DNA from 3 places in the Thalassotalea insulae genome. Region 2 is predicted to be linked to each of the others. Evidence: predicted binding sites of a transcription regulator. Region 2 holds the regulator's gene; each other region holds the start of a gene.

Region 1 (11,054 bases), 340 kb from region 2:
CTATCATCAGCCACAGACCCTGCCTGTTTAGCTTCATCTTGTGATACTTGCTCACTAGCGTTAGCCGGTACTGATGAGACATGCGACTCTAGATCCTGACTTTTTTTGCCGTTACTGTCTCCAGTATTGCCGCTTTTTCCTTGTTGCTGTCGACTCATCACTTGAGAAAAATCTGCGGAACTGCTTTGTTCGCCAGCCGCTTTGTTGCTATTTCCTCCAATAGAATCAACACCTTGAACGACATCTATAGCTAAAACACTAACCTGTGACATAATTTTACCTTAAAAATTATTGAGCGAATTTACCTGTGCTCTCCACCACCTGAGAGATCTTCTGCAAAACTCATTCCAAATTATGCAAATCGGGAGTTTCTTCGTCGGATATATTGCTGAGTAGCAATTTCATCAAACATATTTTGTTCTTGTTTTGCCGCTATTTTTTGCATTTGTTTACGTTTACTCTCGCGCAATAATTCAACCGCCTGAACCTTTTGCCGCTGCGTTAACCACTGCTGCCGGCGCTGTTCAACTAAAGATTTTGCTTGCCTGATAGCGACTTTCACTTGCTCAGCAGCATTATCCAGTTTCGCAACAAAAGCATGGAAATGACGGTAGGTCGCGCTATCAATACCCGCAATTGAGCGTTGATCTAAACGTTTCATATATTCCAGACGAAATGCACCAACGCTTTCCAGGCGGGTGAGGTTTTCCTGATAATCACGTTCAGCCATTTGCAGTTGCTGCGCCGCTTTTTGTTCTTTATCTGACTCGAACTTAAATAAGGTATCAAGTTGCTTCATCGACATCGTCAACCTCCTGCTGATTTAACGACTATCAGGCTAATGTTCAGCGCTATGCTGATTCTGTGCATGAGCTTGTGCGGCAGACTGTATCTCCTGTAGTTGCACTAAGCTTTGATCATAAGGGATCACTTCATTCATTTTTTGTTGTAAAAAGAAGTTAATTACCGGTAATAGCTGAATTGCCTGATCGATGCGCGGATCGCTGCCTTTACTATAAGCGCCGATAGAAATTAAATCTTTGTTTTGCTGATAGAGCGAATACACTTGTTTTAATTGACGGGCTAATTCCTGGTGCTCCTCACTGGTCACCATAGGCATTACCCGACTAATAGACGCTTCAATATCCACCGCTGGATAATGTCCCGCCTCGGATAATTCTCGTGACAACACCACATGACCATCTAATATCGCTCGCGCCGCATCAGCTATAGGGTCTTGCAGATCGTCACCTTCGGTTAACACAGTAAAAAATGCGGTGATCGAGCCTTGTCCATCACCACCATTACCCGCACGTTCAACCAACTGCGGTAATTTAGAAAATACTGACGGCGGATACCCCTTAGTCGCTGGTGGCTCACCAACCGCTAACGCAATTTCCCGCTGTGCCTGTGCGTAACGGGTAACAGAATCAATAAGCAATAAAACATTTAATCCCTGGTCACGAAAATACTCACTAATTTGCACTGCAGTTTCACAACCTTTTAAGCGCATCAGCGGTGAATTATCAGCAGGCGCCGCTACCACTACAGAGCGTGCTCGCCCCTGCTCACCTAAAATTTCTTCGATAAATTCTTTTACTTCCCGTCCACGTTCACCCACTAAACCAACCACAATCACATCCGCAGTCGTCCCTCGGGTCATCATGCCCATTAAGACACTTTTACCAACTCCTGAACCAGCAAAAAGTCCCATACGTTGTCCCTGTCCTATAGTCAAAAAACTGTTAATTGACCTGACACCAACATCTAAAGGCTCTGAAATCGCACGCCGAGCTAATGGGTTTATCGGTTTACTGTTGTACTGATAATCTTCTGCATGCTTAATCGGTCCTTTGCCATCGAGCGGTTTACCAACACCATCAACCACTCGGCCTAATAAATCCATCGATAAAGGCAACCGGGTTTTCGTTGCTAACGGCACGACTCGGGCGCCAGGCAAAACGCCCTGCAAACTTTGTTCTGGCATTAAAAAAGTAATTTCATTCGAAAAGCCAACGACTTCGGCGATCAGATCCCCGTGCGCCGTTTCCACCAGACACTGACTACCAACATGCGCTTTAACACCAACCGCTTCTAGTGTCAGACCAACCACACGCACTAAACGACCAGCAACAGACACTCTATGAGGGTGAATAAACTGCTGGCAATTTGTTAATCGTTGATTAATTCGTTGAACATCGATCATCAGTGTTTTGACACTTTACAAAAAATTTATTGATGTAATGCATCTTGCAAAAATGAGTCCAAGACTTCTCGGATACGAGATTTTATCGAGAGATCGATATTGGAAGTGCTATTTTCAATTTGACAGCTACCGCGATCCAGTTGCGGTGCAGCCATTAGCCGCCATCCCTGCTCCTCAACATATTCTGAGGTAAACTGTTGTTCAACTAATTTAATATCTTCAGGGTGCAGTAATATTTGTGTTTGCACATCATGGCTCGGCAAGGCTTTCATTCCGGCAGAAATGGCCGAAATTAAAATAGCCGGATTGGTTTTCGCTTCTTCTAAGGTAATGGCTTCAGTAAGCTGTACCACTAAATGCAATAACTGTTGTTCAATATTTTGCTCAACTTGAGCTAAAGGCTGATGTAACTGCTCAGTTAATGTCTGCCATTGTTGCGCTAATTGTTCAATAGTCGCTTGACCTTCCGCCAGTCCGGCTTCTACTCCTTCTTGATGGCCAAGTTTCACACCTTCTTCATGGCCAGATTTTTTCCCTTCGTCAAACCCTGTGGCAAAGCCTTCTTCTTTACCCTGATTAAAACCTTCATCATAAGCGGCCTGACGAATTTGTTCGATCTCATCCGCAGTTAACGGCACGATTTCTTCTTCAACTTCTTCGGGAGGCTCATAACGCCAGGTTGGTTTTTTACCTAACGCATTAGTCGCAACATCAGATTCGTCAATTTCCTGCTCAACGGATGGTAAAGACCAGACATCAAGCTCATCTTGTTCAGCAACCTTAACTATCTTGTCGGTTTGATTAACAGAGTTAAAATTTTTCATATCAGCTAAATTTTAGGCTAACGAGCTTATAAGAACTCATCGCCGCCACCTGCGCCACCAAGCATAATTTCACCTGCGTCAGAAAGTCGACGCGCAACCGAAAGAATTTCTTTTTGCGCCGCTTCCACTTCACTGATACGTACAGGTCCCATGGCTTCCAGATCATCTTCCATCATTTCAGCCGCTCGTTTCGACATATTGCTCATGATCTTATCTTTCAGCGTATCATCGGCACCTTTTATCGCTTTCATCAAGGCATCTTGTTGCACTTCACGCAATATCGCCTGAATACCACGATCATCAACATCGGCAAGGTTTTCAAAGACAAACATCAAGTCTTGGATTTGCTGACTCATTTCTTCATCATGTTCACGGATAGAATCCATCAACATACCTTCAATATTGGTATCCAGATAGTTCATAATATCAGCAGCAGCTTTCAAGCCGCCCATTTTCGCTGCTTGTGCCCCGGCTTGACCGGCAAATTGTTTTTCCATAATCTCATTCAACTCTTGTAGTGCGGCAGGTTGTACTTCTTCCAGATTAGCAATGCGCATCATTAAATCTAAGCGCGTTTTCTCGGCAAACTGACTCATGATCTCAGCCGATTGTTCCGGCTCTAAGTATGACAGGACGATAGTTTGGATCTGTGGATGCTCATTACGAATGATATTAGCCACTTGCTTAGAGTCCATCCATTTCAAGGAATCTAGGCCTTTAGCGCCACCACCCATAACGATTTGATCGATAAGGTTACCCGCTTTATCTTCACCTAATGCCGCGGTTAATGCTTTACGAACAAACTCTTCACTTTGGAAACCTATGGTACTAAAGTTTTGAATTTCATTAATAAATAGCTTATGGACAGCGGTGATTTTTTCTTGAGTAAAATCCTCCATCGCCGCCATGATCATCCCAACCTGCTGTACCTGCTTAGGTTCAAGATGTTTTAAGATTTGTGCAGCATCTTCTTCAGATAAGCTCAGCAATAAAATTGCCGCTTTTTCTGAGCCATCAAGTTTATCGACATCAAAACCTGATTTGATTGGTGCTAATTCTTGGGATTCATCACTCATCTTCGTTCAACCAACTTTTCACTACTTGCGAGGACAATTCAGGTTCATTTGCCACGAGTGCACGAACCGCTTTCAATACGTCTTCATCACGGTGCAGATCCGGTAACTGTAAGCTACCATCCGGCGCAAAACCAACGGAACCTGCATCAAAGTCTGATGTTAACATATCCATGGTTTCATCACCTAGATCAATATGAGTATCCAGTGATTTATCACCATAATCTGACGGCGTTTGATCTGGGTAAATTAAACGTTTCAACATTGGACGTACCACAGACAAGATTAGGATAATGATCACTAAACCGCCCACCCCCAACTTTGACATTTTGAAAAACCAGGGTTGTTGATAAAGCGGCAATTCAACTACATCATCCACTTCAACACGTGAAAATGGCAGAGTGACAACTTCTAGCGCATCGCCACGTTGCAAGTCAAAACCTATGCTGCCTTGTAGTAACCGGCGAATATTCGCTAGCTCTGCTGCGCTTCGCGGTACTTGAGTTATAGTAGATTGACCATCTTCTGCACCATCAGGTGCCGGCGTCGTTTGACTTAAATAATCTAGAGCGACGGAAACACTAATACGACGAATGACTCCAGTTTGTTGTTTTGTATAACTGATCGCTTCATCTAATTCATAATTTTTTGTCGACTCTAAATGCTTGCGGCTCGGCATGGTTTTTCGACCATTTGCCCCAACTGCATTTTCAGGAATGTTTGAATCCAGTGGCGGTTGATTTGTTAACGCGCCCGGGATACCACCAACAGAACCGCCAAGCGAGGTATCTTCCACTTTCATTTCACTGCGCAGTGCAGGTAAATCGGGATTATAACGGCGTTGGGTTTCTTCGGTGTTAGTGAAATCCATAGTAACGTCAACTTGCGCGGTATAATTACCTAAGCCAACGACTGGGATCAAAATACTATCAATTTTCTCCATGTACTCGGTTTCACGTTTTTGTTCGATCTCAAATTCTTTACGTGAGCGCGATGAAATAGAATCTTGTGAACCAGAATTGAGCAAACGACCATTTTGATCGGTTACAGTAACGCGATTAGGATCTAACCCTTGCACAGCAGAAGCAACAATATCAACAACAGAATCAACTTCTTCTTCTGAAAGTAGACGCCCTTTACGTAGCGTTAATACTACTGTAGCCGATGGATTCTTCTCTCTCTTGGCAAAAACATTGTCACGCGGAATGGCTAATAGTACCCGAGCCCTGCTCACCGTTTTTAACTCTTCAATAGTACGGGATAATTGTTGCTCACGGGAATGCTTTAAGCGTTCTCTTTCTAAACGCTGACTAACTCCGAAGCCCATATCCTGCATAATGATTTCATTACCCGCTTCAGGTTCATCAGTTAAACCTTCACGCGCTAATAACAAACGAATATCCTGATATTCTTCCGATGGTACCGAAATGGTATTGTTTTCCTGACGATACTCAACCTTATTGGCGTCAAGAAAATCCATGGTTTTAATCAACTGCTCGGTCGGCAGCTTAGTTAAATAACGATATTCTGGCTGGTTTGCCCATAAAATCACAAACACAGCAATGGCTAAACATATTGCCAAGGCCATGATCAAGGTTAGCTGACGCAGTACATCGACATTGCCAAGTGCTGAGGAAAAACCCGACTTTTGATCTTCGATTTGACTGTCAACATTGTCGCTGGCCACAAGATCTGATCCGCTATCAGGGGCTGCTAATGCTGTATTACTGGTATCGGCCACTTAACTTCTCCGCTTAATAATTGCGTTACTACGTCAATAAAATTATCGGTACTTATACCGGCATACTCATGATTTCTTTATAAGCTTCAACAAACTTATTACGCACCTGAACTGTAGCATCAAAAGCAATACCAGCTTTCGCGGCGGTCACCATAGTATCAGCCAATGTGACACTACGATCTCCCATTTCGAAGGCATTACGTTTATCTTTCGCTGCCATTTGAGCGTCATTAACCGAGCCTATTGCCTGTTTCAACATACTACCAAAATCATTAGTAGATGAGTTAACCGGACTGACATTATTCTCAACGGGTGAAGTACGATTGCCCATGGCTTCAAGTTGCATACTTTGCATTTGGGCATACAATGAGTTTGTTTTGATATCCATGAGCTTTCTCGCTTGTGTCAATTTATTGAGTAACTAACTAATACAGTAATTAAAGCAAGCTCAGTGCCAAGAAGTAAATTTTTTACCACCACATTAACACTTTGAATAATAAGAATTAAAAAACAATACAAGACAAAAAATAAAAGGCATGACGAAAAATCAGCCAACCCTAGGGTTGACTGATATCAATATTAGAAAATATAGTTAGGCTGGTATTTGAATGCCGCTATCGCGCATTCTAGCAATTTTATACCTTAAGGTACGAGGACTGATCCCTAAACGTTCCGCCACTGCTTTACGGCTTCCATGACAGGCCTGCAGCGTATCTAAAATAATTTGATGTTCCTGCATTTTTAGTTCACTGCCCAGCTTATCTTCTGCCCTCTCAATCCCTCCAACTTCAGCAACACTTGGCGTGTCGAAATTTTCGATTAGTAAATCACTGGCATCAATCTTTTGTTCACTATGTAAAATCAATGCTCGCTGAATAACATTGTCTAACTCCCGCACATTTCCCGGCCACTGATAAGTGGTTAACTTATTACGCGCCGCCGCGGTTAATTCTGGAATCGCTTCGCCACTTTTTTGACATAAGCGTTCAATTAAATGTTTCGCTAACGGCACAATATCATCAGGGCGCTGCGCTAAAGGTAACCAGGTTAACGGAAAGACATTTAAGCGATAATATAAATCTTCGCGGAAAACCCCTTCAGTAACAGCTTCTTTTAAATCACGGTTACTAGTAGCGATAACTCGCACATCTAAGGCGATGGTTTTACGGCCAGCCAAGCGTTCTACTTCACGCTCTTGTAATACCCGTAAAATTTTTGCCTGCAGACCTAAGTCCATTTCGGTGATTTCATCGAGTAAAATAGTACCGCCCTGTGCTTGTTCAAATTTTCCAGGACAAGCCTGAATAGCACCGGTAAATGCCCCTTTTTCATAACCAAATAAAGTAGCTTCCAGCATATTTTCAGGAATAGCTGCACAATTTATCGCAACAAAAGGTTTGTCTGCACGAACAGAATGATAATGAACATACTGCGCCAGCACTTCCTTGCCTGAGCCACTCGGGCCAAGTACCATGACAGAAGCATCGGTTGTCGCCACTTTTTTCGCCAAATTTAGTAACTCAACACTTCGAGCATCGGCAACCACAGGCTCGTAACTTTCAGATGTTTGCATTGGCACATACTGGTTAACCATGTTAAGCAAGACTTCAGGAGCAAAAGGTTTCGCCATATAGTTACAAGCTCCATCTTTCATCGCCTGAACCGCATCATCAATGGTGCCGTACGCCGTCATGATCAATACCGGCAGATTGGGATAGCTCGATTTAATGCTTTTCAATAAACTAAGCCCGGACATACCGCCCATCTGAACATCGCTAACCACTAAATCAACTAATTGATTTTTTAATAGCAATAAAGCCGATTCACCAGATTCAGCTTCAACGCATTGATAACCCGCTAATTTCAACGTATCGATTAAGGCTTCACGTAAGCCTGCATCATCTTCAACCACTAAGATTTTACTTTGACTCATCAGTATGCTCCTGTGATGGTTTAACTTCAGTTGACGGTTTTTCGCTCATAAGCAGCGGCAATTTGATACAAAAATGTGCGCCTTCATGCGCTTTACTCAACAAATAAACATCACCTTGATGTGCTTGTGCAACCGACTTAACAACAGCAAGACCTAAACCTGTGCCTTGTACCCGAGAGGTATAAAATGGTTCAAAAATTTTTGCTGCCAGCTCATTACTGATCCCTGGCCCATTGTCTTTCACACTGACATAGGCGAAGTTATCACGGCAATATGCGGAAATATCGATGACCGCACCTGTCTTTATCACTTGCAAACTGTTGTGAATTAAATTTTGGATTGCTCCAGTGAGCGCATTTTGATTACCCAGCACATGACAATCATCCGGGCACGTTTGAATATTAATTTTTGCATCCGCTTGCGCCGCTAACGCTTCCAAACCATCAGTTGATGACTGGACAATTTCATTCACGGATAGAGGGGAAACCACTTGCTGCTTACCGCTTTTAGCAAATAACAGCATGTCGTTGACTTGCTGCTCTAGATCATGAAGGCGTGACATCAGTTTCTCCTGAAAATTATCACGCTCCTGTGACTGCAACTTTTTACTTTTTAAGTTCGCACCATAAAGCATGGCTGCTGAGAGCGGTGTACGAATTTGATGTGCTAATTTACTCACCATTTGTCCTAACGATGACAAACGTTGTAATTGGCTTAACTTATCTTGCAATAATCGGGTTTCGGTAAGATCTGTGATCATAATAAGCTGCCCTGGCTGATCAACTAATGCGCTGATTTCCAGCTTCACTCTTCGACCATCATTTAGGGAAACTTCGTGCCAGTCATCTGCCCGTGGCTTAAACGAGCGACGGATCACGTCATACCAAGGCTGACCCAAAATCGGTTCATTAAGTAACTGGCTGGCTATTTTATTGATTTTAACAACCACACCATCACCGTCGAGCATTATCATACCCGTTGGCATCACATCGATAAGCTTTTCTAACTGGTTTGATTGCTGACGAAGTAGTGCCAACTCACCCTGATAAGATTCTTGTTCGAGTACCAGACGATTGTCCCGGTATGACTGTTCAATAAACTCAAAAGTTGCCTGGCGAAATAGGTGACTATTTTCGCCTGCTGATTTGGAACTTTCTGTTGATTGATTAGAATAGGCAACAACCATAATGCTTTACTCGATTACTAATAACAATCTAGTTAAAGCAGCTTTTATGCCAATAGTATTTTTATATAAATTACAAAGCGTTAAATGTATAAAGTATGTTGTCAATAAATTGTCTTTATTGACTTTTTATCAAAACTTAACAATTAACTTACGCTATTTTTACCATTCATCAGACGAGGTTAATCCGACTTTTGCATATTATATTTACGCATTTTTTCAACCAGTGTTGTACGGCGCATACCAAGTAATTCAGCTGAACGCGCCACGACCCAGTCATTCTTTTCCAGTGCCTGAGTGATCAAAGACACTTCCAGATCTGCCAGATATTCTTTTAAATTGAGTCCTTGCTCTGGCAATTTATCGACCTGATTTGCCTGCTGCTCTTCACTGTTTTTATCATCTGCGAATGAGTCATCTTCTTCATAGTCATAGTCAAATCCAGCGAACAACTCATTAATAGCTTCCCGCTCTTGCAACTCTTCTGGGTATTCCGGTGTATACTCTTCAACATCAATATGCCGATATTTACGTGGCAATTCGCTAACATTGACCACCTGTTCACCGTACATAATGATCATTCGTTCAATAAGGTTTGATAACTCGCGGACATTCCCAGACCAAGGGTGCTCCTGCAACGAGGCAATTGCCTGCTCGGTAAAACGAACAGAATGTCCCTGATCATGTTCAAAGCGTGAAATCAGCTCCTGTAATAATAACGGAATATCGTCTTTTCGCTCGCGAAGAGCTGGCGTTTCAATCGGAAAGACATTTAACCGATAATATAAATCTTCACGAAAGCCACCCTCTTTGATCATCTCTTCCAAGTTCTGGTGAGTCGCGGCAATCACGCGGACATCAGCCTTAATACTCTTAGCTCCACCAATTCGTTCAAAAGTGCGCTCTTGCAATACTCGTAGTAACTTAACTTGCATTGGCTGCGGCATATCACCGATTTCATCGAGAAATAAAGTCCCGCCTTCTGCTAATTCAAAACGCCCTTTGCGAGTAGAAATAGCACCGGTAAATGCGCCTTTTTCATGGCCAAATAATTCACTTTCCAATAAATCTGGTGGTATTGCGCCACAATTGACTGGTACAAACGGTGCCTTACTGCGGTTTGATAGATTATGAATATTACGAGCGACAACTTCTTTACCCGTACCTGATTCGCCTAGGATTAAGACATTGGCATTCGTTGATGCTACTTGCTCAATTAAAAACCGTACGTGCTGCATCGGTTCACTACTGCCCACTAGTGAACGAAATAATACTTTATTACTGGCATGGCCGCCTTTTTTATGCGGCAACTTATTATGGTATTGATGGCAATGATGCACTATTTCTGTTAATTGCGCGTAGTTGAGCGGCGTCGAGATCTCACCAATCACATTGATATAATCTTCAACAGCATTTTTATCAAATACATCATGTAAAATAAAAGGACAAGCCGGGTTAGCTTTCACTAAACGCACTAAATGTTCGGACAGCTGGCCACAAATAATAACAGTCAGCGTATTGCTGTATTTTTGAAACGTCTCATCAATTTCATCTTCTGCGCAAGTATAAAAATGCTCACCAATAAAAGATAATACCGTTTCCATTTGCTGACGCCTGGCAACGTCATTATCAACTACAAGAATATGTTTTTGGCCATGCATAATTCTTTGATAAACCTATAAGTTCTTCAGATACTATCTTTGATTGTATCTGGGAACAGGAATTTATCAACAAATTTTTGACGCTTACTGTCATATGTTTGACAGTAAAAACCAAACTAACCATTATCATTCACCTAAAAAGTTAAAAACTGCTTATTGATTGAGCCAAATAAGTCAATTAAATAACAATAATTTACATAGTTTAGTATCTTTCTATATACTTGATTTAAATAGATTGGTTTAAAAACAAATTAACTGGAACAGCTTTTGCTTTTCTAATTATCAAACACTAGCCGATGAGAATAGTACTATGGCATCTATGTTCGACAATAAAAGTATCCTTATTACAGGTGGTACTGGTTCATTTGGTAAAAAATATGTCGAAACACTACTAAATACCTGTAGTCCCCGAAAAATCATCATTTATTCTCGA
Region 2 (11,054 bases):
AAATTGGCGCGGCTGGCTATTGGCTCTAAAAGCTTTTTCTCCAGCGAAATAGCTTGATCAAGAGCGATATTTTGTTTGATCAGCGGATGTAGTCGGCGCGTTTCACTGAATCGTCTGATCAGGTCGCTATCATCCGCATCTAAGTAAACGATACTTAGTTCTACGGCACTAGGGAGATAATCTATGATCTCTGAAACATCACTTGGTTCTGCCGGCAGGTTGCGAACATCAAGGCTTACTGCGACTGTTTCATAGTCGTTGATCACCGTATGAGTTAATGCTGGCAGTAAATTTACTGGAATGTTGTCAACGCAGTAGTAACCTAAATCTTCTAGAACGCGAAGAGCTACAGTTTTACCAGAGCCAGAACGGCCACTGACAATCGTGAGTTTCATTAATATTGATTTCCTTTTAGCCGTGTTAACAGTTGTCTTTGATTAACTGATATAATTCGGCATTACTTTGACACTTTCTTGCCTGTTTGCATACCTGTTTATTACTAAAGATTTTTGCAATACTTTGTAATGTCGATAGGTGTTGCTGGCAATGTTCTTCAGGTACAAATAGCGCGATAAAAATGTCGACCGGGCGGTTATCTATGGCGTCAAAGGCAATGGGATTTGCTGATGTTGCCACGATAGCAATCACTTGCTCTCCGTGTGGTAATCGTCCATGTGGAATCGCAATACCGTTACCTATGCCGGTTGAGCCCATTTTCTCTCTGACCAATAAACTTTCAAGTAACTGATAAGTGTTGTAGTGAGTGTTGGAGGCTGCTGCTTTTTCACACAGCGTTTCTAGCATTTTCTTTTTGCTAGTAGCAGGAACTGCACACATGGTGCAGTCCTGAGTAATGATGTCAGATAAATTCATAAGGTTCTTTCGAATTTGACATAAAGAATGGGTTAGTGCTGATTAAGCTTACCCTTATATTTTAATACTTGTTTATCCAGTTTACTGACTAAGGCATCAATAGAGACATACATGTCACCATTTTCAGCTTTAGCGTGTATTTCGTTACCGTTTAAATGCACGGTTGCTTCGGCGATTTGATTTAGTTTTTCTACGGTTAGCACGACATGGACATTATTAATATGATCAAAATGTCGTTCTAGCTTTGCAAACTTGCTATGAACAGATTCGCGTAATGAGTCGGTAATTTCTACATGGTGACCGGCAAGATTAATTTGCATAAGCTTAAATCCTTATTGTTAATTAAAGAAGACTCTTACGTTGGTTCGACGGAGGAATAGACAAAGATTCACGATATTTGGCTATAGTGCGACGAGCAACGTTGATACCTTGTTCAGCTAATAATTCTGCCATTTTACTATCGCTTAATGGCTTAGCTGGAATTTCTGCTGCCACGAGTTTTTTGATTAACGCGCGAATTGCAGTAGAAGAGCACTCTCCGCCATTTTCGGTACTGACATGGCTGGAGAAAAAATATTTCAGTTCAAAAATCCCTCTTGGGGTATGCATGTATTTTTGGGTAGTTACACGGGAAATGGTCGATTCATGCATATCAACAGCTTCGGCAATGTCATTTAGTACCATAGGGCGCATGGCTTCTGGGCCGTGTTCAAAAAAGCCTTGCTGACGTTGTACTATGCAATTGGAAACTTTTAATAAGGTATCGTTTCTGCTCTCCAGACTTTTAATAAACCATTTCGCTTCCTGCAGGTTAGAGCGAATAAACTGGCTGTCACTGGATGACTTCATTGAACGTGCCATTGAAGCATATTGTTGATTAACAGAAAGTTTAGGTGCTGTATCTGGATTAAGTTCAACTACCCAACGACCGTTTTTCTTCTCGACCGAGACGTCTGGAATAACGTATTGCTCTTCGCTTTTAATAACACTGTCGCCAGGACGAGGATCTAATGATTGAATGAGTTTAATGACTTCTCGCAATTGATCTTCTTTCAAGCGGGTTTTACGCATGATTTGTCGATAATCACGGTTACCTAATAAATCTATATGCTCAGTAATGATCTGCTTGCTTTCTGCTAGCCAAGGCGTACTTTTATCAAACTGATTCAGTTGGATCAATAAGCACTCAGGGATCGAGCGAGCACCGACACCAACGGGATCAAACATGTTAATGCGCTTGAGTACGGCTTCCACTTCGTCTAATTCTACGCCTTCATGGCCAAGAGATTCTAAAATGTCTTCTGCCGTTACCGTTAAGTAACCAGCATCATCGATGGCGTCAATAATAGCCGTGGCAATGGCTAAATCTGTTTCACTAAAAGGTGTAAGTTCCATTTGCCAGCGCAGATGATCTTGAATGGAATCTGTGGTTTCACCTTGGTAAGTATAATCTTCAGAAGCAACGCCTACGCCTGAACTAGATACACCGGCACTAAAAGATTCGTCCCAGGTAGTATCAATATTTAATTCTTCCGGGATATCCGATTTATCCATGGCTTCTGTAGTGCTGATTTCATCTGCAGTAGGTGTTGAATCTTCACTACCATCGGATGAGTCATTGTTTGGTGATGAACTTGTGGCGGAAAAAGCTTCTTCTAAATGATCGGGCTGCGATTCCTGATTGTTTGGAGTTGATTCATCGACCTCTAGTAAAGGATTGCTTTCTAACGCTTCCTGAATTTCCTGTTGAAGATCCAATGTGGATAATTGCAGCAGTTTGATTGCTTGCTGCAATTGTGGCGTCATTGTAAGTTGTTGTCCAATTCGGAGCTGCAGACTAGGGCGCATTAATGAATATATTTCCTGTTAATTGTTATCATTATCTTCTCTGGAGCATATCATAACTATAGCGTGAATTGCTCACCAAGGTATACATCTCTTACTTGTTGATTAGCAAGAATTTGATCTGCATTGCCTTCGGCGATTAATTCGCCATGGCTGACAATATAGGCATGCTCACAAACATCTAGTGTTTCTCTGACATTGTGGTCTGTGATTAAGATTCCAATGCCTCGTTGCTTTAAGTGTAGAATAATTTTTTTTATATCTCCTACTGAGATGGGGTCGACACCGGCAAATGGTTCATCTAACAGAATAAATTTTGGTTCTGCGGCTAATGCTCGGGCAATTTCAACTCGGCGTCGTTCACCACCGGAAAGACTCATGCCTAAATTTTCGGTAATATGGCCAATATTAAACTCTTCGACCAGGTGCTCGAGTTGTTCTTCCCGCTCCACTTCAGAAAGTTCTTTTCTGGTTTGCAGAATCGCCATAATATTTTCATAGACAGTGAGTTTACGAAAGATTGACGCTTCTTGAGGTAAATAACCTATGCCTTTACGCGCTCTTTCATGCATTGGCAGTAAAGTAATATCTTCATCATTTAAGGTAATAGTGCCACTGTCATTGTTAACCAGACCTACTATCATATAAAAAGACGTGGTTTTACCGGCACCATTTGGCCCTAGTAAGCCAACGATTTGCCCTTCTTTGACTTTCATGCCAACGTTTTTGACAACTTTTCTACCTTTATAGGATTTGGCAAGGTTTTGAGCAATTAAAGTAGCGCGAGTCATTTTTTCTTCTTATCTAAAGCTTGTGGCTGTAATACCGTTTGAACGCGTTCGTTGCTGTCACTATTTGCCAGTACTTGTTCGGTCAGAAAGTTATAAGTAATAATGCTACTACTGACTTTACTGCCTTCCTGACGTAACTCGGCATTACCGGAAATAATAACGGTATTTTTACCTGGTTGATATTTGATTTCATTGGCTTGCAGATAAATAGGCGTACCATCTTCTAATGTTTGTTTAAATGTGGCGGGATCGCCTTTGGCAATATAGGTTTTATTGTCGGTTTTCGCTTCAGTTAGTACTTGCACTAGATCAGCTTCAATTATCAAAGAACCTTGAGTGATGACAACATCATCAATATAACTGAAGATTTTATTTTTGAGATCTGCTGCCTGACGAGCGGCATCAATTTTAATTTCTTGCTTAAGATCCGATTTTTCTGCGTAGGCTTGATTCACTAATCCTAGAAAAACACCGAAACTGAGTAAGCTATTTCTGATGATGTTGATAAATGGTTTTTTCATGGTTTGTTAGTGTTACTTGTTTAGTGTTTAAGTCAACTATCAGCCCTGAGCCTGTCATCAAGAAATCTTTTCCTTTAATCTCTATCTTATTGTTTGAGCTAATAATATTTGTTTTTAAGTCCAATTCTAAATATTTTCCATTAATTTCCTGAATTAAACTAGTGTTATCTGTTGCAACGAGTGTGACTCGATTTTCCAATTTTACCCTATTGTTATTGTAAAGTGTGCCTTCATTTGCAGTTATTTTCCATGGAGAATCGCTATTGTTTGGATATAAGGTATATTTAGGGAACTCAAAGTGTGTGACCGCTAAACTGGCATAATGTTCCATTCGAGCTGCATCGATAATATAGGATAACTCTCCTTGAGGGTTAAAAGTTTCGCTATTTAGTGATTCAGCGATAAAATCCGGCGTAATGTCATCTTCTATGAACGTATCTTCACCAACGCTAGTTCGATGCCATTCTATGATGCTATAGGCGATAATAGAAGCGAGGAAAAATAGGAGTGCCAGCGTATTGGTTTTATTCATATACTGGCGCCTGAGGCATATTGTAAACTATCCTGACTTTGCATGATCAGATCACAGCTTTCTCGTACAGCACCAAAGCCACCTCGGGTAACAGTGGTGTAGTCGGCGCACGATAATATGGCAGGGTGTGCATCACTAACCGCGATACTTAAGCCTACAAATTCCATACAGGAAAAGTCAGGCATGTCGTCACCAATATAGGCAACCTGTTCTGCTGAGAGCTTCAGTTTTATCATAATGTTTTGTAGTGCTGGCAGTTTATTTTCTTCTCCTTGCACTATGTGTTTAACATTTAATGCGCTCATTCGGGTTTGTACAATGTTAGATTGTCTGCCTGTGATCACGGCTACATCGACGCCACTAGCACCTAAGGCTTTAATGCCGTAACCATCTTTGGTATGAAATGCTTTGAGTTCTTCACCATTATTACCTAAGTAAATGCGACCATCAGAAAACACGCCGTCGATATCGCAGACAAAGAGTTTAATTTTTTTAGCTTTGGCAATAATGTTATCTGCAACTTCACCATATAAGGTCTGTGCCATTAAAGTACTCCTGATTTGAGTAAATCATGCATATTCATTGCACCGATCGGTTGATTATTTTCATCAGTGATGATTAAACCGTTAATTTTTTTATCTTCCATAATTTTTAATGCCTGAGCAGCGAGCATATTCTTATTTGCTACTGTCGGGTTCTTCGTCATTACCGAGGCTATTTCATCTTGATGAATATCAATTTTTTCATCCAATATCCGGCGTAAATCACCGTCAGTAAAGAGGCCGATCAGCTCGTTGTTGTCATTAACTACTGCGGTCATGCCCAAACCTTTGAGTGACATCTCTACTAATGCTTCTTTAATTTTTGCTTGCGCAGTTACCAAAGGTAAGCGTTCACCTTCATGCATTATGTCTTGCAAACGTAATAACAAACGTTTACCTAGGCTGCCGCCTGGATGAGAAAGGGCAAAGTCATCGGCGGTGAATTCTTTGGCGTTGAGTAAAGCCACCGCTAACGCATCTCCCATGACTAACGTTGCTGTAGTGCTGGACGTCGGTGCGAGTCCTAACGGGCAGGCTTCTTGAGAAACCTTAATACAGACATGGGTATCTGCCAACTTTGCTAAAGTCGATTTTGGATTACTGCTCATGGCGATTAATTTTGCGCCAATACGTTTGATCACCGGAATGATCGCCAGTACTTCACCTGTTTCACCTGAGTTTGAGATGGTTAATACCACATCGTTGGCAGTGATCATGCCGAGATCGCCATGGCTGGCTTCTCCAGGATGAACAAAAAAAGCAGGGGTTCCGGTACTGGCTAATGTTGCTGCTATTTTGCCGCCAACGTGTCCAGATTTACCCATGCCAATAACGATAACTCGCCCCTGACAATTGAACATTAGCTGGCAGGCTAGTTCAAAACCATCATCAATAAATTGTGCGAGTTCAGCAATGGCTTGTTGCTCAATTGTGATCACTTGTTTAGCTAATTGCTTAAAATTTTTCATAGCGTTATTAGTTCTTTAATTGACTAAATAATAGCAGTTGATAGGCGATAAATGTCAGCAACAATAATAACCCTTTAAAGCGGGTGATCCTGAAATTGCCAAATCGACGACTAAAACACAGAATAAATAGGAGAAAGGTGACACCAAGCATGTAAGGAGCATCGCGTACTGAGGCATCTTGGTCTATTTCACCAGGTGCAATAACGCCAGCGAGTGATAAGACCGCCAAAATATTAAAAATGTTGGAGCCAATAATATTGCCTAAGGCCAGATCGTCTTCTTTTTTGACAATACTCATAATACTGGCGGCAAGTTCAGGTAAACTTGTGCCGATAGCGATAACGGTTAAACCGATCACTAAATCGCTAATACCAAATGCTTTTGCGATAAAAACAGAAGCATCAACCAAGTAGCTGGCACTTAATGGCAGTAATATTATACCTATGACTAGCCAGAGCACAGCGGAAGGGGTACTAACTGCCTCAGGTAGCTCCAGCTCTGCCTCGATGATCATTGCGTCGTCTATTTTGTGCTCTTTTGCTCGTTTTAAGGTGATGAACAGCAAGGTAAAAATATAAACAAAGAAACCGGTAAGTAACACTAAACCTTCAGTGAAACTAAAATTGTGATCGGCAAGCATCCAGTAAGCTAATGCGGTAATTGCCAAAATTAGCGGAATTTCGCGTTTGACCGTGCTTGATGAAACGGAAAGTGGATGTAGTAGTGCGGTGATCCCTAATACTAGTGCAATATTAGTAATATTGGAGCCAATAGCATTACCTATAGCGGTATTGGGATTGTCGTTCAATGAAGCCGTGGCGGCAATCATCATTTCCGGCGCCGATGAGCCCATAGCGACTATGGTCAAACCGATGATCATCGGTGATATACCGACATTTCTGGCAAGTGAAGAAGCACCAAAGACAAATTTGTCAGCACTCCACACTAAGGTAACTAATGAAACTAGTAAGATTAATATTTGAACAAACATTAAATACTCCGAATATTGAGGCTGAATTGTCGCTGGTTGTGGATGAAAAAAAAAGGGGAAAATCAAAAAATGTTAAAGAATGATAGTTTTTAATGGTGAACGAGAAAATATTTCCTAATTATCAGGTCTATCAGTAGGTGGTATGTGAACGATGCAATAGGTGTGATATTTTGCCAACTTACACTTTTTTACGTTTTTACACGTTTTCTTACGTATTTTAAACATAATAAGTTGTTAATTTCGGATGAAGTCTGGGTGCTGCTAGGGTAGAATTCGCTCTTTGTAAACAATAGTTAAACGCGGCGATCTAAAATAAACATGTCAGAAATTCTGGTTGATATTCAAAATATGACGTTTAAACGGGATGAACGTATCATTTATGATGATATTAGTTTAACCATCCCGAAGGGAAAAGTGACGGCGATTATGGGACCAAGTGGTATAGGTAAAACTACCTTGCTGCGTTTAATTGGTGGTCAGTTAAAGCCAGAATCTGGTCGAATACTTTTTGATGGTCAAGATATTCCTACACTATCTCGTCAGGCGCTTTATGAGGCGAGAAAACGCATGAGTATGCTTTTTCAAAGTGGCGCTTTATTTACCGATATGTCGGTGTACGACAATATTGCCTTTCCGATGCGTGAACATTCACAACTTTCGGAAGCTTTGATTGAAAAAATGGTATTAATGAAACTGGAAGCTGTGGGATTACGTGGTGCCAGGTTTTTAAAGCCGAGTGAATTATCCGGCGGTATGGCACGTCGTGCAGCGTTGGCAAGAGCAATCGCTTTAGATCCTGAACTTATTTTATACGATGAGCCTTTTGCTGGTCAGGATCCAATATCGATGGGGGTGATTGTCCGTTTGATTAAAGCGTTGAACGATGCATTAGGATTAACTTCGGTTGTTGTTTCTCATGATGTCCCTGAAGTGATGAGTATCGCTGATTATATCTATATTATTGCGGAACAGAAGATTATTGGTCAGGGAACGCCTGAACAAATTACGCAGCAAGAGTCGCCACTAGTGCAGCAGTTTGTAAAAGGTGAAGCGGATGGTCCGGTACCGTTTCATTTCAAATCAGCTCCATATCAAGATGAATTATTAGGTAAAAACGCATGATAGTAAATTCGTTGACTTTGTTAGGGCGTAAAGTAATCGAGCGTACCAGTGCGTTAGGACGAGCGATCTTGATGTTAATGTCGGCATTGCTACATATGCCTAACCCTCGTAAAGGCATACCGCTGCTGATTAATCAATTATATTCCGTTGGGGTTTTATCGCTCATTATTATTATCGTTTCCGGTACTTTTATTGGTATGGTGCTGGCGCTTCAAGGCTATACTATTTTGGTCGGTTATGGTGCTGAAGCAAGCCTTGGTCCAATGGTAGCCTTGTCGTTATTGCGCGAACTTGGACCTGTGGTTGCTGCGCTATTATTTGCTGGACGTGCTGGTTCAGCATTAACGGCAGAAATTGGTTTAATGAAAGCAACAGAGCAGTTATCCAGCTTAGAAATGATGGCCGTTGATCCATTGCGTCGAGTGATAGCGCCACGTTTTTGGGCGGGTTTTATCTCTTTACCCTTGCTGGCGGCGATATTTTCTGCGGTAGGAATTTTAGGGGCGCATTTAGTTGGTGTCGACTGGCTTGGCGTTGATAGTGGCACCTTTTGGTCGGTGATGCAGTCACAAGTCTCATTTCAAGATGATGTTTTAAATGGGGTGATAAAAAGTGTGGTTTTTGCCTTTGTCGTTACTTGGATTGCGGTTTATAAGGGATATGATTGTGAAGCAACCTCTGAAGGTATCAGCCGGGCAACAACCGCAACTGTAGTGCAGTCGTCACTATTAGTGTTAGGGTTAGATTTTATTTTAACGGCATTGATGTTTACAAAATAATTGGTTTTGTAATGTTTTTAAGTTTTAGTTTTTAGTACTTGGTGGATGACATGGTGTCAAAAAAAGTTGAATTATTGGTTGGATTGTTTGCTGCTATTGGTATCGTAGCATTGCTTATGCTTTCGTTAAAAGTTGCTGATAGTGGTATTTCTGGTAATGGTGAAACCTACAACCTTTATGCAAAGTTCGATAATATTGGTGGTTTAAAAGTACGTTCTCCGATTAAAGTCGGTGGGGTTGTCGTTGGACGGGTTAGTAAAATCAGCCTGGATGAAGAAGATTATACTCCTGTGGTTACTTTGGAAATTTACGCACAATATAATAATTTTTCAGAGGCAACTTCAGTCTCAATTTTAACGGCGGGATTATTAGGGGAACAATATATCGGGTTACTACCTGGCTTCATTGATGAGTCGGTAGAAACATTACAGGCCGGGGATTTTATTGAAGATACTAAGCCAGCGTTAGTGTTAGAAGAGTTGATCGGACAATTTTTATTTAGCCAGGGGAATGGTGATTAATGATGGGGGATAAATCAATGAGTGGTAAAAAAATCGCCGTAGTGGCATTCGCTGCAATGTTTTCCGGACAAATAGTAGCGGCAGATGGAGCAAGCGTATTACCAGATGGAGCGACTCAATTACCACCGGCAGCGATGACTATATATAGTAGTCTAGATGGCGGTACATCCGGCATTGCTACTAAAGTTGATAAGAAAGACCCATATGCCATGGTGCGGACTGTTGCTGATGCAACTTTTAAGCGTTTTGCTAACGAGCAAAGCACGATTCAGCAAAACCCTAATATTTTAAAAGATATCGTGCGTGAAGAATTAATGCCTTATATTAATTATCAATATGCGGCGTTTAAGGTAATTGGTAGTAACTTTAAAAAAACGACTAAAAGTGAACGTGCAGATTTTGTCCCGGTGTTTCGTGATTATTTAATTACTTCTTATGCGCAGGTATTTACACTTTATAATAATCAGGAAGTGAAGTTCGCACCGGCGAAAGACTTTAGCAAAGAAAAAGTGGTTGCGGTTAAAACTACCGTAATAGAGCCGGGTCGTGAGCCGATTGATATTTCTTTTCGCGTCAGAAAAAGCAGAAAGACCAATGAATGGAAAGCCTATGATATGGTGGCGGAAGGCGTTAGTTTGTTAGATAGCAAACAAGCTGAACTAGGTAGCTTGATCCGTCAAAAAGGCTTGCCGCATGTCACTGAAATGCTGAAAGCAAAAGCCAGCAAAGACATTGTCTTTAAGTAAGGCTTCTTTATGTTAAAAATAACTCAACAGCAGCAGAATTTGATTTTAACGGGTGAATTAACGATTCACTCGATTAATACGCGCTTTGAAAAAAAATCAGCCGCATTGCTTACTGGGCAAACTCTGCGCGTTGATTTATCTGCGGTTACTAAAATGGATAGCGCAGGTTTGGCCTGGTTGTTATTGATGTGTGAGTTGGCTGCTAAGCAGGGCATTGAATTAAAAATTATCAATCTTCCCGGAGACTTGGTTAATTTAGCTAAATTAACTGCGGTTGATTCTTTCTTGCCAGTGGAATAACACATATAATCATCCTAATTTGAATATTGGGAGAAGTATGTGGAAGTTTCTGAAATTGAAAAACTGATCAATGACGCATTAACTTTAGATGAGTTACATGTAAAGTTTGATGGCTCACAATGCGTCGTTATTGCCGTTGCGGATTTTTTTGCTGATTTAAGCCGCGTCAAAAGACAACAAGCCGTTTTTGCCCCACTTGCCAGCGTGATCAACGACGGCACAATACATGCTGTGACTGTCAAAACATTTACCACGGCAGACTGGCAGCGTGAAAAAATGTTTAATCTCCCGTTATAACCTTAGCTAATCACAAAAGAGACTCACTTGGACGCATTTAAAATTATTGGCGGAACACCGCTGCATGGTGAAGTTGTTATTTCGGGGGCTAAAAATGCTGCCTTACCGATATTAATGGCGACCTTATTATCTGAAACCCCGATCACTATTACTAACGTACCTAGGCTCAATGATATTGAGACTACCATTAAATTGTTAACGCAGTTAGGGGCGAGTGTTAGCTGGC
Region 3 (11,054 bases), 1.2 Mb from region 2:
ACACTATGGCAGAGAAGGTGGTTAGCCACTGTTGGTTACTTGTTTGGTAGTGACTAGCAATACCACTGGCCTGGGCATAAAGCCATTGATTTAAGCTGTTGAGTACTTTGGTCGCTGATTTTTCCGTGGACCAGGTATCAGGGGTACTATAAAACTCCTGACTAAATTGCGTGACTGCCAGTTGTGCTGCCTGTGCGGCATTGCTGGCACTGCTAACGCCATCAGCAATTGCGGCAATCGCGCCTTTGGTGTTTAAGGCGCTACCTTGTGGATAGTTAACGGCAAAAGCATCTTGATTTTCTGCCTTTTTCCCTTGGCATGAATAACCACCAAAGCACAGCTGTAATTTTGCTGCTGTGCTTTGCTTATCAGTTAAGTGTGCTGACTGGTTGCTTTGTTTAGCTGACATTAATTAGCTCAATTGAACCATCTTCACGTACTTCTGTTATCGTGCCTTGTGGTTCTTCCATTAATAATAAGGTTATAAAGCCAACCACTGCGGTTAAGGCGATAACCAAAAAGAATGTCTGATATTCAACCATAGATAATACTGTCAGGTAAACTACGGCTCCAACATTGCCATACGCACCTGTCATACCGGCGATTTGACCAGTTAACCGACGTTTGATCAAAGGTACTGCCGCAAACACTGCGCCTTCTCCGGCCTGCACGAAGAATGAACACGCCATTACTGTTATTACCGCTAATACCAGTGGCCAGTTGCTGTTAATGGTCGACATGGCAAAATAACCGATAGCTAAGCCTGCGGTTAAGATCAGTAAGGTTTTTTTACGACCGAACTTATCACTTAACCAGCCACCGCCTGGGCGTGACATTAGATTCATAAAGGCGTAAAGCGAAGCAAGTAAACCAGCATAAACCATATCTAGACTAAACACATCAGCAAAAAATAGCGGTAACATAGAGACAACGGCTAATTCAGAGCCAAAGGTGGCAAAATACAAGATATTAAGTACGGCAACCTGTTTAAATTTATATTGGTGAATTTTATCTACCGGCTTGTGGAAAATATCACGATTGACCTTGTAGGTTTGTTTAAATTCAATCAAAAATAAGATAACTAATGATAGATAGGCAAGCATCGCCATAGATTCAGACAATAAGTTTACGCCGCTCGGTGATAACTTCCAGGTTAATAATGCTAATGCACCATACATTGGCAGTTTCATCACCAATAGTAACCAAAAATCACTGACGCTAGTCACCTCCATTGCACCGGTTTGCTTAGGTTTGAAATAAGTGGAGCCTTTTGGGGTATCAGAGACGTTAAAATACCAGACAAAACTAAATATTAAGCTAAGAATTCCTGTCAGGCCGATGGCATAGCGCCAGCCGTCTTCACCACCGAATATTAACGCTATTGCAGGTAATGACATCGCACCGGCTGCAGAGCCAAAGTTGCCCCAGCCACCATAAATTCCTTCTGCGGTACCGAGTTCATTAGCAGGAAACCATTCACTGACCATACGAATACCGATGACAAAGCCTGCACCGATAAAGCCTAGTAGAAAGCGAGCCAAGGCTGCCTGTTCAAAATTGTCTGCTAAGGCAAACATAAAGCAAGGCAGACTACAGAAAAATAGCACTAAGGCAAATGTTAGCCTTGGACCATATTTATCCGTTAGCATACCTATCAACACCCGGGCTGGTATGGTGAGCGCAACATTAAGGATCAGTAGGGTTTTTATTTCACTGCTCGTTAACCCTAAGCTATTACCAATCACTGCAAGTAAAGGGGCGTGATTAAACCAGACAACAAAGGTAATAAAAAACGCCATCCAACTTAAGTGTAGGATTTTTATCTTTCCGCTAAATGACCAAAGCTTAAATCCAGCTGGTTCACTCATAATTTTCTCCCAAAAATGAATTAAACAAATTGACTAATGGAAGAATTGCAAAGGAAGTGCCAGTAAGATAAAAAATAAATTTCATTTAATTAACAATGAGATAGGAGTGAGCCGTTTTATCTAACAAGAAGGGAGACGCACCTAAGGGGCACGAATGCACATTTAAAGTGCAAGTTGGAAGTTGAGTTTGTTTCGATAATTTGCTCTATATTGGCGCATTTGTGCGATTCTGGCTCAATTAAGTCCTTGTTATAGGAAACGTAACTTAACTAACTTTATGTTTTATATGTAAAAAGTTGTTTGGCATGGATATTGGTTGATTATTGTTATCTATGGTTTTTATATAAAGGTATGGCTTATTGTGAGGAAGATTAAATCGTCGACGATGAAAGTACAAAATATCATACTTAATGTACTGTTAGTGCAAAATGGACAAGATAAGTCGACTCGTTACATAAAAGCATTTACTGGTAGTTGTTATCAATTAGCAGAAGTGACTCAAGCTGATGAGTTTAATCTTACCATGGTGCAACAGCTTTCCCCTGATATCATTATTGTCGATGTTGCATCACCAACGAGCATGATCTTAAGTGAGTTATCGATATTAGCGCTTAACATGCCAAAGCCTGTCGTGATGTTTGCTGATGATCAGAATGATTCCATTATTAATGCCTTAGTCAAAGCGGGGGTTAGTGCGTTTATTGCTGGGGAGTTTAATCCTAACCGTCTGTTTTCTATTTTAAATGTAGCAGCTGCTAGGTTTACTGAGTATCAAAAATTAAAAAGAGAGTTGCAAACAACAAAAGAGAAATTGAACCATCAAAAAACAGTCGAACAGGCCAAGCTTTGGTTAATGGAAAATAAAAATTATTCAGAAAATGAGGCATATCACTGCCTACGAAAAATAGCGATGGATAATAGCCAGAAGGTTGAAGATGTCGCTAAAAATATCCTGGCACTTGCCAATATTGATAGAGGTGTTGTTGCAATATGAATGAGGTAACCAACGTACTACCAGAAATAAAAATAGGAATTATGCCACTCACTGACACAGCGCCCCTCATCGTTGCTCAGGAAAATGGCTATTTTGCGAAACATGGTCTATCGGTCTCGTTAAAGATGCAAAGCTCGTGGGCGTCATTAAGAGAAAACTTGCATAAAGGGCAGATTGATTGCGCACAAATGTTAGCACCTATGCCATTTGAAAGTCAGCTAGCGCTATCTAATCAGGCACAACCGGTGATCACGCCTTTTATCCTGAGCAAAAATGGTAATGCAGTTACTATTTCTTCATCTTTATATCGAGAAATAACCAAAAAACTTGGTTATCCACCTTTATTGCCTATGTGCGCATCAGTATTAAAATCATTGATCAAAAGTTATAAACGACAAGGACGTAAATTAACATTTGCTGTCGTCTATCAGCATAGTTGCCATTACTATCAATTAAAGTCCTGGTTGATTGCTGGTCAGGTGAACCCTAAAGATATAGAAATAGTGATAATTTCACCTTGTAATATTACAGCTGCACTAGCTGCTGGAGACATTGATGGCTTTTGCTCTGGTGAACCGTGGAATACGATAGCCGCAAGAGAAGGCAGTGGTTATACCGTCGTTGCAGCGCCTGATATATGGTCAAATGTTCCGGAAAAAGTATTGGGTTTATTGTCAACGTATTATGAAGCACATAAAGCGGAAGTCTTTAAGTTGATATTAGCGCTAATCGAAGCCTGTCAATGGCTCGAAGGAACAGCGAATAGATTTGAAGCGGCATTAATGCTTTCCAAAAGCTGTTATTTAAATACTGCATTAGAAAACATTGCTCCATCATTAATTGGCAGTGGCATTATTCATCGCGATATGATGCCAAGGGAACTCGCTAAATATCATCAGTTTTATCATTTGCATCAAGAACTCGGTAATAGTCCTGATATTGGTTATGGTGCGCGCATACTTAACTATATGGTTGAAATGAATCATATATCTTCCATACAGGCTAAACGCTGTAATATTGCAAAGATCTATCGTGCTGATATTTATCAGTCAGCCATGGCAATGTTATTTGAGCAACGACTCGCTAGATGTACCTAGTCATTAGTTGAATTGTTTTACTGCACTAGAACAGGGAAAACTTGCACTGTGATGTGTCATTTACCATTGAGTTTCTGCTGTTATTTTATGGTGCAACCACATAAGTTGTTGATATTTAATGATAATGATAACTTGGCATGATTGATGTTATATAATTCATTGTTAAACGTGTTGTTTGCATTGTTGCAAGGATAACGATTTAGCGACTAAAAAATTTGACGTAAAACTAATGGTACTACAACGGCGTAGTCATTTATTAGTTTGGCATAGTGGCCCATAACAGCTGAAACTTTTTCAGTGATGTTATGGGCTTTTTTATTTGGAGAAAATGTATGTTTAACTCACCGTTAAAAAGAATAAATAGGCACATATGTCACACTTTGATTGCCGGCTGTTGTGCTTTTTTTGCTCACTCAGCAACGGCCGATGAACTTGGTTACCCTGAAAAGGAAGAATTGCGATTTGGCTTTATCAAACTAACGGATATGGCACCGATTGCCATTGCCTATGAAAAAGGATATTTCGAAGACGAAGGGCTATATGTCACGATTGAAGCACAGGCAAACTGGAAAGTATTACTCGATGGTGTCATCGACGGCCGATTAGATGGTGCCCATATGCTTGCTGGGCAACCGATAGCTGCAACTATTGGTTATGGCACTAAAGGAGAGATCATTACTCCGTTCTCAATGGATTTAAATGGTAACGGTATTACCGTATCAAACGATATTTGGCAGCAAATGAAAGTCAATATCCCTAAAATGCCTGATGGTCGTCCAGTTCATCCTATTAAAGCAGATGCGCTAAAACCTGTGGTTGAAAAATATAAGCAACAGGGTAAACCATTTAACATGGGGATGGTTTTCCCTGTATCGACACACAATTATGAGTTACGTTATTGGTTAGCTGCCGGTGGGATCAATCCTGGGTTTTATGCCCCAGAAAAAGGTGATACCTCTGGTCAACTTGATGCCGATGTTTTGCTTTCCGTAACTCCGCCACCGCAAATGCCAGCAACAATGGAAGCGGGTACTATTTATGGTTATTGTGTTGGTGAACCATGGAATCAACAAGCCGTATTTAAAAATATTGGTGTGCCTGTCGTCACGGATTATGAAATTTGGAAAGACAATCCTGAAAAAGTATTCGGTATTACTAAAGCGTTCGCTGATAAATATCCAAACACAGCTATTCGTCTAACTCGCGCATTGATCCGTGCGGCTAAATGGTTGGATGAAAATAACAACGCAAACCGTCCTGAAGCGGTGAAAATTCTTGCTCAATCAAACTATGTTGGTGCTGACGCCAAGGTAATTGCCAATAGTATGACAGGAACCTTTGAATATGAAAAAGGTGATAAAAGAGCGGTGCCGGATTTTAACGTATTTTTCAGATATAACGCGACTTTTCCTTATTACTCTGATGCGATTTGGTATTTAACCCAAATGCGCCGTTGGGGACAAATTAGTTCGGATAAGCCAGACGCCTGGTATTTTGATGTCGCTAAGAAAGTTTATCGTCCTGATATCTACATTAAAGCCGCTAACTCTCTGATTGCAGATAAGTTGATCGCTGCTGAAGAGTTTCCAGATTTTACTCAGCAAGACGGTTTTAGACAGCCACAAACACACTTTATTGACAACATTGTCTATGACGGTCGTCATCCTAATGACTATATCAATAAATTTGCGATTGGTTTAAAAGCCGGAGACAAAATTTAACGCTTTATACCAAGTGAATTAAATATTTGCTCATTCAGCGAGAATTAAAAGGCTTAGAGGCAAGGCATTGATTGCAGCTAATGGTATTCCCTTATCAAAATCAATAACGCAGCATATCAGCCTTTTTAACTCGCCCTTCGGGAGCTTGTCAGGAAAGTGATAACTTTACAAATTGCTTTGATGGAGAATAACTACACCTGCATTAATTTGCTTTGTTCCCACGATCCTGACACAGCTCTGAATAGGTTAAATATTTATTTCAATTGGCATTAATTGGCGTCAATACAGTTTTAGCAACAGGTATTGACGCTGCTTTTAGCAATAGGAAGGATTATGACAGTATCTATTAAATCATTTGGTAACGACGGCAAATACTATCGCTTGCTATTGGCGGTGCAAGCATCACTTGCTAGTAAATTGAAGCGTTTATTACTGCCTGCTTTGGGCTTGTCGATGTTTATCCTTATATGGGCAATAGTTGCCAATAGTATTACAACATCTCTTGGGAAGTTTCCTGGCCCAGTTGCCGTGACAGAACAATTTTCAAGTTTGTATCATGAATACCAACAAGAAAAAGTAAAAGAACAGGCGTTCTACCTTCGCCAGGAAAAACGTAATGCTGCACGTTTGGCTAAAGATGAGAATTATCAAGTTAAGGTTCGCCAATATACAGGTAAAGAAACATTTTTAGATCAAATCATCACCAGCTTAGTAACCGTATTAAGTGGTTTTATACTCGCGGCGATCATTGCAATACCATTAGGTATAGCAATTGGTTTAAGCCGTTCACTTAATGATGTTATTAACCCGCTTATTCAGTTATTTAAACCCGTTTCGCCTTTAGCCTGGTTACCATTAGTAACTATGGTGGTCAGTGCGCTTTATGTCTCTGATGACCCTTTATTAGCGAAATCATTTGTTAACTCAATGATCACAGTAACTTTATGTAGTATTTGGCCTATGGTGATTAACACTTCCGCTGGTGTATCTGCTATTGAGCAAGATTGGTTGAACGTTAGTCGAGTCTTGCGCTTAAGTAAGCTTTCTCATATACAAAAAATAGTTTTGCCTTCTTCTGTTCCCGCCATTTTTACCGGTATGCGCTTATCGCTAGGTGTTGCATGGATGGTACTGATTGCAGCAGAAATGTTGGCGCAAAACCCTGGCCTTGGCAAATTCGTTTGGGATGAATTTCAAAATGGTAGCTCGCAATCACTTAGCCGCATTATGACCGCAGTTTTTGTCATAGGTTTTATTGGTTTTCTGCTCGATCGCATCATGTTAGGCCTACAACGATTCTGGTCGTGGGATAACGCTCGTGAAATTAGTTAATTAAGGAGAACTAAATGAGCGCAATTTTAAATATTAGTCAGATTGATATGGTTTTTCCCACACCCAAGGGAGACTTTACCGCATTAAAAAATGTTGATCTTAAAATCAATCGTGGCGAATTTATTTCACTTATCGGTCACTCAGGTTGTGGTAAATCAACAGTATTAAATGTTGTCGCTGGTTTGTATCAAGCAACCAAAGGTGGCGTGCTATTAAATAATAAAGAAGTCATAGAGCCAGGCCCCGAGCGAGCTGTAGTTTTTCAAAATCATTCATTACTCCCTTGGTTAACTGCGTATCAAAATATTGAGTTGGCAGTAAAACAAGTCTTTCAACAAAAAATGTCTGCTCTAGAGATGAAGCAGTGGATTGAGCACAACTTGCACTTGGTTCATATGGAGCATGCAATGCATAAACGACCTGATGAAATTTCAGGTGGCATGAAACAGCGAATTGGTATTGCTCGGGCACTCGCGATGCAGCCAGAAATTCTATTAATGGATGAGCCTTTTGGCGCTTTAGATGCACTAACGCGTGCTCATATGCAAGATTCATTGATGGAGATTCAACAGCAGTTGAATAACACAGTGATCATGATCACACATGATGTTGATGAAGCGGTATTACTTTCTGATCGAATTGTCATGATGACTAATGGCCCGGAAGCAACAATAGGGGAGATCCTTACGGTTGATCTAGCTCGGCCAAGAAACCGAGTTCAGCTTGCTAATGACCAACAATACAACGATTTAAGAGCTCGGGTTTTAAGCTTTCTATATGAAAAACAAAGAAAAGTCGCGCCATTAATTGGGAAAATCTCCCAAAGTAAAAACAGTAACGAAACGTCAAATATCGCATAACATAAACATAGGAAAATACTCTCGTGAAATTAAATAAATTCAATGTCATCACTTCGCTAATATTAACTCATTTTATTTCGTCGGCTTATGCGACAGATGATAAAGCAAAAGCTAATGTAAATTTTGATCTGCGTTATGAAGCGGTTTCGCAAGATAATACAAAAAAGGATGCGGATGCATTGACCTTAAGAACTAAGCTACAGTTTACCAGTGCGAGCGTTAATCACTTTAACGCAGTAGTAGAATTTGAAGATTCCCGCGTTGTTGCTGGGGTTGATGATTATAATAATACTTTAGGTAAAAACACCGATTATTCGGTCATTGCTGACCCTGAAACCACCGAGCTTGATCAAGGCTTTATTCAATACCAGGACCAAGGCATTAACGTGAAAGTAGGGCGTCAGGTACTGATCTTTGATAATCATCGCTTTGTTGGTCATGTTGGCTGGCGACACGATAAGCAAACGTTTGATGCCTTTAGTATAAATTATCAACTGTCGAAAAGTTTACAGTTAAATTATGCGTTTATAGATAAACGAAATCGAATTTTCTCCGATCAAAAAGATTTAGCTGCCAAAGATCATTTAATCAATGTTTCTTATAACAGCGAAGTAGGAAAAATTACCGCTTATAGTTATTTATTAGCAGTTGATGAGGGCATTGATAATGGCCTGGATACTTATGGTGTTCGGTTAGCGGGTAAAAAAGGTAAGTTCCCTTATGTTTTTGAATTTGCTAAGCAAAGCGCCGAGACAGCAGCCAATGATTTCGACGCCAACTACTTTAAAGCTGAGTTAGGATATGCCTTTGATAAATTAACCGTTAAATTGGGGGGGGAATCTTTAGGTAGTGATGGTGGTGATTATGGCTTTACTACTCCTTTAGCAACGTTGCACAAGTTTAATGGTTGGTCGGATCAATTTCTAGCTACGCCGAAGCAAGGCTTGCAAGATGTTTATGCTTCAATAAATGGTAAAGCATATGGAGGCGGCTGGAAATTAGTATGGCATGACTTTTCTGCAAAACAGCGATTATCAGGTGATGATGATTTAGGCACAGAAATCAATGCACAATACAGTAAAGCAATTACTAAGCAATATACCGTCGGAATTAAGTACGCGAGCTATTCTGCTGGCGATAGCGTATTTGCAAAAGTTGATACCGATAAATTGTGGTTGTGGTTAAACGCTAAGTTTTAACAGCTTGTAAAAGGTAGCTTGATGGCGGTAGTGATACCGCCGTTTTGCCTTATAACGTACCGAAAATTTTATCGCCGGCATCACCCAAGCCAGGTAAAATATAGCCTTGGTCATTAAGCTTTTCATCGATGGCGGCAACAAAAATATCAACATCTGGATGCGACTCGGTAAGTGCCTCGATACCCTCTGGAGCAGCGACTAAAAACAGCGCGCAGATATCGGTACACCCTGATGCTTTTAGCATATTAATACAGGCAATGGCTGAGCCACCGGTTGCTAACATAGGATCAATAATAATCGCTTTGCGTTCGCTGACATCACTGATGATGTTTTGATAGTAACTTTCAATAGCAATATCTACTTTGCCATTCGCATCAAGTTTAACTGAGTCGTCATTACGTTTTAAGCCGACCACACTGACTTTAGCACAAGGCAAAACTGCCAATGTGCCATCTAACATCCCCAAACCTGCCCGCAGAATAGGTACCAATGTTGGCTGTTTTTCTGCAAGCATAGGGGTGCTAATAGTGCCCGACCAACAGGTCAGTGGTTTTGCTTCAACCTTGAGAGAAGCAGTGGCTTCTATCGCTAATAAGGTTGCAAGTTCTTTAGTAAGTTCACGAAATGATTTCACTGAAATTTGCGCATCACGCAATAAGCTCACTTTATGCTGAACTAAGGGGTGAGTGCTGGCATAAACTGACATCTTATCTACCTTTAATTTTCATTATTGTTACTTTAGCGTATTTTTACTGCCAAACAAGTGCTTTAAAATGCGAACGACATAACGACTCGTAGCGTTCATTACCGCCCACTTCTATTTGCTCACCGCCGGTGACAACGTCGCCATTTTGATCGCGTCTGACGACAAAGTTGGCTTTTTTGCCGCAGTGACAGATGGTTTTTAACTCGACTAATTTATCTGCCCAGGCAAGTAGTGCGGCGCTGCCGCTAAACGTTTGTCCGAGAAAATCGGTGCGGATGCCGTAGGCCAGTACCGGAATTTTCAATAGATCGACAATATCGGTTAATTGCTTTACTTGCTCAGTTGATAAAAACTGTGCCTCATCGATCAACACACAATCAACTTTTTTCAGGTGATTAATCGTGCTGATTTGATCAAAGATATTGCTATCTTGGTCGAAGAGTTCTGCCTCGGCGTTGATGCCAAGGCGGGAAGCAACCTTACCTTTAGCAAATCTGTCGTCGATTGATGCGGTGAAAAGCACGGTATGCAAACCGCGCTCGCGATAGTTGTATGAGGACTGTAGCAGATGTGTTGACTTACCCGCATTCATGGTCGAGTAATAAAAGTATAATTGTGCCATTTCGTTTAACTAATTACTTAATATGCTGTGGTATCAGTGTTTGGTTTGCTATCGTTTATGGTGGCTAGTAGGTTAGTTAATAGTCCGCTGGCACCGAAACGAAAATGGGTTGGATTAAGCCAGGACGCCCCTAAGGTATCCATAGTTAATGCTAAATATTGTGCGGCATCATCAACATTACGTACCCCACCAGCGGCTTTAAAACCGACGTTAGGGTTGCTATTTTTTATTACCTCTAACATTACTTTTGCCGCCTCAATCGTGGCGTTAACCGGCACTTTACCTGTGGAGGTTTTGATAAAGTCGGCACCAGCAGCAATGGATATTTCGCTGGCTTTACGAATGAGATCGTTTGATTGTAATTCGCCGGATTCAATGATCACTTTTAATAATACTTGGTTGCCACAAGCACGTTTACATGCAGATATTAAATCTGCGCCAATTTGCTCATCCCCTGACATCATTGCCTTATAGGGAAACACCACATCCACTTCATCAGCGCCTAAAGCGACCGCTTCTGCGGTTTCTTTTACGGCTTGATTAATGTCAGTACCACCATGAGGGAAGTTGGTAACGGTTGCTATTTTGATACCTTGACTACCTTGAGCCGCTAATTGTTTTTTCGCAACAGTAATGTATTTAGGGTAGATACAAA

The links. The regulator sigma-54, encoded in region 2, starts transcription at its own class of promoters, with help from an activator protein. The targets are predictions, from matches to a motif close to GTTGGCACGNNNNTNGNNT.
Region 1: fliE (flagellar hook-basal body complex protein FliE) is a predicted target of sigma-54. The motif match lies at 6,285-6,303, and genes of this name have one in related genera.
Region 3: QQK06_RS00985 (CmpA/NrtA family ABC transporter substrate-binding protein) is a predicted target of sigma-54. The motif match lies at 4,091-4,109, and genes of this name have one in related genera.

The regions. Positions count from the first base shown of each region.
Region 1 is NZ_BSST01000001.1:1,033,740-1,044,793, forward strand. Features, by position in the region: gene QQK06_RS04800 (flagellar hook-length control protein FliK) at 1-272, opposite strand, end outside; gene fliJ (flagellar export protein FliJ) at 353-805, opposite strand; gene fliI (flagellar protein export ATPase FliI) at 839-2,206, opposite strand; gene fliH (flagellar assembly protein FliH) at 2,233-3,030, opposite strand; gene fliG (flagellar motor switch protein FliG) at 3,057-4,106, opposite strand; gene fliF (flagellar basal-body MS-ring/collar protein FliF) at 4,099-5,844, opposite strand; gene fliE (flagellar hook-basal body complex protein FliE) at 5,897-6,232, opposite strand; gene QQK06_RS04835 (sigma-54-dependent transcriptional regulator) at 6,437-7,777, opposite strand; gene QQK06_RS04840 (sensor histidine kinase) at 7,764-8,963, opposite strand; gene QQK06_RS04845 (sigma-54 dependent transcriptional regulator) at 9,143-10,621, opposite strand; gene pseB (UDP-N-acetylglucosamine 4,6-dehydratase (inverting)) at 10,941-11,054, shown strand, end outside.
Region 2 is NZ_BSST01000001.1:1,375,224-1,386,277, reverse strand. Features, by position in the region: gene rapZ (RNase adapter RapZ) at 1-395, opposite strand, end outside; gene ptsN (PTS IIA-like nitrogen regulatory protein PtsN) at 421-873, opposite strand; gene hpf (ribosome hibernation promoting factor) at 906-1,193, opposite strand; gene QQK06_RS06340 (RNA polymerase factor sigma-54) at 1,216-2,721, opposite strand; gene lptB (LPS export ABC transporter ATP-binding protein) at 2,778-3,509, opposite strand; gene lptA (lipopolysaccharide transport periplasmic protein LptA) at 3,506-4,030, opposite strand; gene lptC (LPS export ABC transporter periplasmic protein LptC) at 3,996-4,562, opposite strand; gene kdsC (3-deoxy-manno-octulosonate-8-phosphatase KdsC) at 4,559-5,107, opposite strand; gene QQK06_RS06315 (KpsF/GutQ family sugar-phosphate isomerase) at 5,107-6,072, opposite strand; gene QQK06_RS06310 (calcium/sodium antiporter) at 6,080-7,063, opposite strand; gene mlaF (phospholipid ABC transporter ATP-binding protein MlaF) at 7,382-8,185, shown strand; gene mlaE (lipid asymmetry maintenance ABC transporter permease subunit MlaE) at 8,182-8,964, shown strand; gene mlaD (outer membrane lipid asymmetry maintenance protein MlaD) at 9,015-9,485, shown strand; gene QQK06_RS06290 (MlaC/ttg2D family ABC transporter substrate-binding protein) at 9,503-10,231, shown strand; gene QQK06_RS06285 (STAS domain-containing protein) at 10,241-10,531, shown strand; gene QQK06_RS06280 (BolA family protein) at 10,571-10,828, shown strand; gene murA (UDP-N-acetylglucosamine 1-carboxyvinyltransferase) at 10,856-11,054, shown strand, end outside.
Region 3 is NZ_BSST01000001.1:199,731-210,784, reverse strand. Features, by position in the region: gene QQK06_RS01005 (bifunctional protein-serine/threonine kinase/phosphatase) at 1-409, opposite strand, end outside; gene QQK06_RS01000 (NarK family nitrate/nitrite MFS transporter) at 399-1,868, opposite strand; gene QQK06_RS00995 (ANTAR domain-containing response regulator) at 2,230-2,862, shown strand; gene QQK06_RS00990 (CmpA/NrtA family ABC transporter substrate-binding protein) at 2,859-3,959, shown strand; gene QQK06_RS00985 (CmpA/NrtA family ABC transporter substrate-binding protein) at 4,292-5,680, shown strand; gene QQK06_RS00980 (ABC transporter permease) at 6,014-7,012, shown strand; gene QQK06_RS00975 (ABC transporter ATP-binding protein) at 7,027-7,872, shown strand; gene QQK06_RS00970 (alginate export family protein) at 7,896-9,071, shown strand; gene upp (uracil phosphoribosyltransferase) at 9,121-9,777, opposite strand; gene QQK06_RS00960 (thymidine kinase) at 9,821-10,399, opposite strand; gene deoC (deoxyribose-phosphate aldolase) at 10,417-11,054, opposite strand, start outside.